DNA from 2 places in the Acidovorax sp. SDU_ACID1 genome. Region 2 is predicted to be linked to the other one. Evidence: riboswitches for the same ligand, from Rfam matches in the RefSeq annotation. Region 2 holds a riboswitch; the other holds the start of a gene.
What was found. A riboswitch is a leader RNA that binds a small molecule or an ion and turns the genes downstream of it on or off. The one in region 2 is predicted to bind S-adenosylhomocysteine.
Positions count from the first base shown of each region.

Region 1 (3,410 bases), 640 kb from region 2:
TGGGGAAGCGCTCCTGCGCCAGCCGCACGTCGTAGGGGCTGGTGCAGAGGTAGGCCAGCGTGTACGCCGCATCGCGCGCCATGCGCAGCGGGTAGGCGTTCTCGAACTCGCGCAGCTCGGCGGGCGTGTCGGCTGTGATCCAGCGCGCGCCGGTGTACTGGCAGCCTTCCAGCCGCACATCGCAGTCGTACTCGGTATTCAGGCGGTGCTGCACCACTTCGAACTGCAGCTGGCCTACGGCGCCCAGCAGCATGTTGCCGCCGGCCTCGGGCTTGAAGACCTGGATGGCGCCTTCCTCGCCCAGTTGCATCAGCCCCTGCTGCAGCTGCTTGGTGCGCAGCGGGTTCTTCAGCACCACGGTCATGAACATCTCGGGCGCGAAGAAGGGCAGGCCGGTGAACTGCAGGCTGGGCCCGTCGGTGATGGTGTCGCCGAGCTGCACGCCGCCGTGGATGGTGAAGCCGATGATGTCCCCTGCGTAGGCTTCATCGACCGCTTCGCGGCGCTGGCTCATGAAGGTGACGACGCTGGTGGGGCGCAGCTCCTTGGCCGTGCGCTGCACCTTCATCTTCATGCCCGGCGTGTACTTGCCCGAGGCCACGCGCACGAAGGCGATGCGGTCGCGGTGGTTGGCGTCCATGTTGGCCTGCACCTTGAAGACCACGCCGGAGAAGCCCTCGTCCTCGGGTTGGATGACTTTCTCGACGGGCTGCTTGTTGACGACGAGCGTGCTCTTGCGCGGGCCGGGCGGGGGGGACATGTCCACCACCGCGTCCAGCACTTCCATCACGCCGAAGTTGTTGACGCCGGAGCCGAAGAACACGGGTGTGAGCTTGCCCGCCAGGAAAGCTTCATGATCCCATTCGGCGGATGCGCCCACGGCCAGCTCCATGCTCTCCATCGCGTCGTCGAAGGCCTGGCCGAAGCGCGCGCGCAGCGTGGCGGCGTCGGAGAGCGGGATCACCTCGAAATCCTGCGGGCGCTTTTCGCTGCCGGGCGAGAACACGGTCATGCTCTGCGTGCGCAGGTTGATGATGCCGCCAAAGGTCTTGCCCTGGCCCACGGGCCAGGTGATGGGGCAGCAGGGCATGCCCAGCTCGCGCTCCACCTCGTCCAGGATGTCCAGCGGGTCGCGCACCTCGCGGTCCATCTTGTTGACGAAGGTGATGATGGGCGTGTCGCGCTGGCGGCAGACCTCGATCAGGCGGCGGGTCTGCGATTCCACGCCGTTGGCCGCGTCGATCACCATCAGCGCCGAATCGACGGCGGTGAGCACGCGGTAGGTGTCTTCCGAAAAGTCCTTGTGGCCGGGCGTGTCGAGCAGGTTCACCACGTGGTCGCGGTAGCTCATCTGCATCACGCTGGATGCGACCGAGATGCCGCGCTGCTTCTCGATCTCCATCCAGTCCGACGTGGCGTGGCGGCTGGCCTTGCGGCCCTTGACGGCCCCGGCGATCTGGATCGCGCCCGAGAACAGCAGCAGCTTCTCCGTCAGCGTGGTCTTGCCCGCGTCGGGGTGGGAGATGATGGCGAAGGTGCGGCGGCGGCGGGTTTCAGGGGCGAAGGACACGGCTGGAGCGGGCTGGGGCAAAGGGCGTGATTTTACCGGCGGCTCTATAATCGCAGGCTTTTCCGAGGAGCGTTGCAGCGTCCCCAGCACGGCGGGGCGTGAGGCTCGGAACGATTCACTTGCAACGACGCTCACCCACGCTTGGCCTGTGCGGTGAGTTCCATCCCCCGAGAGCGTGGTTTTTTCACCATTGGAGAAACCCATGAACGCTGCAGCCCGCGAATCCGCGATCGCCGACATCACCCTGGCCGATTGGGGCCGCAAGGAAATCCGCATCGCCGAGACGGAGATGCCCGGCCTGATGGCCATCCGCGACGAATACGCCAAGAGCCAGCCGCTCAAGGGCGCACGCATCACCGGCTCGCTGCACATGACGATCCAGACCGCCGTGCTGATCGAGACGCTGCAGGCGCTGGGCGCCGAGGTGCGCTGGGCCTCGTGCAACATCTTCTCGACGCAGGACCACGCGGCCGCGGCCATCGCGGCGGGTGGCACGCCGGTGTTCGCCATCAAGGGTGAGTCGCTGGAGGACTACTGGGACTACACGCACCGCATCTTCGAGTTCGCAGGCAAGGGCCCGAACATGATCCTGGACGACGGCGGCGATGCCACGCTGCTGATGCACCTGGGCCAGCGCGCCGAGAAGGACGCATCGCTGGTCGCCGGCAACGGCAGCAGCGAGGAAGAGCGCATCCTGTTCGCCGCCATCCGCAAGAAGCTGGCCGAAGACGCCACGTGGTACTCGCGCATGAGCGCCGAGATCATCGGCGTGACCGAGGAGACGACCACGGGCGTGCACCGCCTGAATGAAATGTCCGCCAAGGGCACGCTGCTGTTCCGCGCGATCAACGTGAACGACTCGGTCACCAAGAGCAAGTTCGACAACCTCTACGGCTGCCGCGAGTCGCTGGTGGACGGCATCAAGCGCGCCACCGACGTGATGATCGCCGGCAAGGTGGCCGTGGTGGCGGGCTACGGCGACGTGGGCAAGGGCTCGGCGCAGGCGCTGCGCGCATTGAGCGCCCAGGTGTGGGTGACCGAGATCGACCCGATCAACGCGCTGCAGGCCTCGATGGAAGGCTATCGCGTGGTGACGATGGAATATGCCGCCGACAAGGCCGACATCTTCGTGACCACCACAGGCAACAAGGACGTGATCCGCCACGAGCATATGGTCGCGATGAAGGACCAGGCCATCGTCTGCAACATCGGCCATTTCGACAACGAGATCGAAGTCGCCTCGCTGGAAAAATACCAGTGGGAGGAGATCAAGCCGCAGGTGGACCACATCATCTTCCCCGACGGCAAGCGCATCATCCTGCTGGCCAAGGGCCGCCTGGTGAACCTGGGCTGTGCCACGGGCCACCCGAGCTACGTGATGTCGTCCTCGTTCGCCAACCAGACCATCGCCCAGATCGAGCTGTTCACCAAGCCCGACGCCTACCAGGCCGGCAAGGTCTACGTGCTGCCCAAGATCCTGGACGAGAAGGTGGCGCGGCTGCAGCTGTCCAAGCTCGGCGCGCAGCTCACGGTGCTGACCGACGAGCAGGCCGCCTACATCGGCGTGGACAAGAACGGCCCCTACAAGCCCGACACCTATCGCTACTGATTTGGTAGCTTTCAGCGCTTTTCCAGTAAGCGCTGGAGACCTATTTGACTCATAAAGGATGAGCGCGATGCGCGCAGACGTATTCCTGGTCGAAGGCGGCCATGCAGCCACCCGCTCGCAGGCCCAGCGGCTGATCGCCGCGGGCGTGCAGTGGCGGCTGGCAGCCACGCTGCCCTGGCAGAAGGTGGCCAAGAACGGCGACGACATTCCGGCCGGTGCCGAGGTGCAGCT
Region 1 is NZ_CP152342.1:3,684,807-3,688,216, reverse strand. Features, by position in the region: gene AAG689_RS18130 (peptide chain release factor 3) at 1-1,570, opposite strand, end outside; S-adenosyl-L-homocysteine riboswitch at 1,629-1,710, shown strand; gene ahcY (adenosylhomocysteinase) at 1,773-3,179, shown strand; gene AAG689_RS18120 (TlyA family RNA methyltransferase) at 3,247-3,410, shown strand, end outside.
Region 1: linked by a shared signal. The riboswitch ahead of ahcY (adenosylhomocysteinase) and the one ahead of metH (methionine synthase) in region 2 are both predicted to bind S-adenosylhomocysteine.

Region 2 (3,410 bases):
CTTGATGGACAAGGGTTGCAGGCCGATCTGGCCATAATGCAGCCCAGATGCACGCCTGCCGCCTCACCCTCGCCACCGCCGCCGCCCTGCTGTTGGCCGCCTGCGGCACGCCTGCGCCCACGCACAAGGGCGAGGTCAAGGGCGCGGACGCCAGCATGCAGGAATGGGGCCAGTCCGACATGAACCGCGTGGCGACCGTGGCCATGCGCGAGAACCTGGAAAGCCTCCACCGCCTGGCCGACAAGCTCTACCGCCGCAACCCGGCTGAGTGGCGCAAGGGCGGCGCCGCCAGCCGCGACCTGGCCGTGACGCAACTGCGTGCCGCCATCGCCCAGCGCAGCGGCTGGCCCGCGCTGCAGCAGCGCCGCGACATCGACGCGCTGGCCCTGGCCCTCTCGCCCGACTTCACGGGCGACCGCGTGGCGGGCTTCATCTACGCCGTGGCCGACATGCTCATCACCGCCCATGGCGGCAAGACCGAGTTCTACCTGGTCGACGGCCAGGACGCGCAGCACCTCTACAACGCCGCGCGCAACCTGGAGGTCGCCGTGTGGATGCTCGCGCAGCGCCGCGCCGCCACGGGCGCGCCGCTGCTGCTGGCCGACGAGATCAGCGCCGCCGAGCGCAACCTGAGCTACGAGCGCGAGTTCGGCAAGATCATCGCGCGCGTGGACCTGCTGGCGCAGGTCACCACGGAGAAGTACCGCCGCGCCGTCATCGGCTATGTGCAGGGGCTGGCGGGCGGCACGTTCATGCAGTTCCTGCCGGTGCGGTAGCGTTACTTGCCGCCCAGGAAGGCGAAGCCCTGGATCTGCGAGGGCAGCAGGCCCACGGCCATCAGGCGTCCGCTGTCGTAGTACGCCACGCCCGTGGCGATGGCCCCGTGGCCCAGCGCGCAGGCGTCGCCCGCGAATGCGATGCGCAGGTCGAAGATGTTCTTGCCGCCCGGGCGCGGCGCGGCCGAGCCCTGGGCCGTGCAGCCCTGCATGGGCTCGGTGGCCACGGCGCCGTTCGCGGAGATTGACAGCGTCACAGGCATGCTCGCCGCGCCGGTGCTCACGCCCATGCCCCGGTAGGTGCCCGCCAGCTGGGCGAGGGACGCGGGCTGCTCGTAGGCGGCGCTGTAGGTGCCCGAGAACGCATCGAAGCCGAACCCGATCTGGATGTCCTTCTGCATGGCGTAGGTGCCCTCGTAGGCGCGCGAGGCCACGGTGTTGCCGGCGAGGTCGAACTGCGCGCCGGAGCCGCGCAGGCGCCCGTCGGCCGAGAGGGTGGTGCCGTGCACCGCGCCGTGGATCACGCCATCGCGGGCATACACGCCCCAGGTGTCGCCGTTGTCGAGGATAGCCAGGGCCACGTCGTAGCCGGTGGAGGCCTTGCCGGCCCAGAAGCCCTCGGCGCCGGTGACCTTGGGCGTGGGCGGCGGCACGTAGCCGTCATCGTCGTCGCCACCGCCGCAGCCCGCCGCCAGCGCGAGCGCCATGGCCGCGCCCGCATATCGTGTCCATCGAAACATCGTTGCCCTCTTCTTGTCGGTGTCGGGGAAAAGGCCCTGCGCCTGATCCTGTCGCGCAATGTAACAAGATCAGCCGGTAAAATCGCCCTTTCCCCCAAGGAGCGTTGCAGCGGGCCGTCCACCGGCCCGTCAGGCTTGGGGCCGTCCCCCGTTCGCAACGACGCTCACCTGTCCCCCCGAACCGTTTGCACAGGTGAGTCCGATGTCCGCTGCCCTCGTCCCCCCCATGAAACTCTCCGGCCTGGAGCCCGTCTTCATCGGCGAGGGCACGCTGTTCGTCAACGTGGGCGAGCGCACCAACGTCACCGGCTCCAAGGCCTTCGCGCGCATGATTCTCAACGAGCAGTACGAGGAAGCGCTGTCGGTGGCGCGCCAGCAGGTGGAGAACGGCGCCCAGGTCATCGACGTGAACATGGACGAGGCCATGCTCGACAGCAAGGCCGCCATGGTGCGCTTCCTGAACCTCATCGCGTCGGAGCCCGACATCGCCAAGGTGCCGGTGATGGTGGACTCGTCCAAGTGGGAGGTGATCGAGGCCGGGCTGCGCTGCATCCAGGGCAAGGGCATCGTCAACTCGATCAGCATGAAGGAGGGCATCGAGAAGTTCAAGCACGAGGCCCGCCTGGTCAAGCGCTACGGCGCCGCTGCCGTCGTCATGGCCTTCGACGAGCAGGGCCAGGCCGACACCTACGCGCGCAAGATCGAGATCTGCGAGCGCGCCTACCGCGTGCTGGTGGACGAGGTGGGCTTTGCGCCCGAGGACATCATCTTCGACCCCAACATCTTCGCCGTCGCCACCGGCATCGAGGAGCACAACAACTACGCGGTGGAGTTCATCGAGGCCACGCGCTGGATCAAGCAGCACCTGCCGGGCGCGAAGGTGAGCGGGGGCGTGTCCAACGTGTCGTTCAGCTTCCGCGGCAACGACCCGGTGCGCGAGGCGATCCACACCGTGTTCCTGTACCACGCCATTCAAGCGGGCATGGACATGGGCATCGTCAACGCGGGCATGGTGGGCGTGTATGACGACCTCGACACCGAGTTGCGCGAGCGCGTGGAGGACGTGGTGCTCAACCGCCGCGCCGATGCGGCGGAAAGGCTGCTGGAGATCGCCGAATCCGCCAAGGGCGCGGCCAAGGACGACAGCAAGAAGCTCGAATGGCGCGGCACGCCCGAGCACCCCAAGAGCGTGGGCGAGCGGCTGTCGCACGCGCTGGTGCACGGCATCACCGACTTCATCGTCGAGGACACCGAGGAGGCGTACCAGGCCATCGTCGTCAAGGGCGGCGGCCGCCCGCTGCATGTGATCGAGGGCCCGCTGATGGACGGCATGAACATCGTCGGCGACCTGTTCGGCGCGGGCAAGATGTTCCTGCCCCAGGTGGTCAAGAGCGCGCGCGTGATGAAGCAGGCCGTGGCCCACCTGATCCCCTACATCGAGGAAGAAAAGCGCCAGCAGGAAGCCGCCGGCATGGACGTGTCGAGCAAGGGCAAGATCGTCATCGCCACCGTCAAGGGCGACGTGCACGACATCGGCAAGAACATCGTCACCGTGGTCCTGCAGTGCAACAACTTCGAGGTCATCAACATGGGCGTGATGGTGCCCTGCCACGAAATATTGGCGCGCGCCAAGGCCGAGGGGGCGGACATCATCGGCCTGTCGGGCCTCATCACGCCGAGCCTCGAGGAAATGCAGTACGTGGCCGGCGAGATGGACAAGGACGAGTACTTCCGCATCAAGAAGATCCCCCTGCTGATCGGCGGCGCCACCTGCTCGCGCGTGCACACCGCCGTGAAGATCGCGCCCAAGTACGACGGCCCCGTGGTCTACGTGCCCGACGCCTCGCGCAGCGTGAGCGTGGCGCAGAGCCTGCTCGGCGAGAACAAGGACGGC
Region 2 is NZ_CP152342.1:4,320,623-4,324,032, reverse strand. Features, by position in the region: gene AAG689_RS21255 (sigma-54 interaction domain-containing protein) at 1-5, shown strand, start outside; gene AAG689_RS21250 (hypothetical protein) at 48-776, shown strand; gene AAG689_RS21245 (hypothetical protein) at 779-1,516, opposite strand; S-adenosyl-L-homocysteine riboswitch at 1,607-1,689, shown strand; gene metH (methionine synthase) at 1,719-3,410, shown strand, end outside.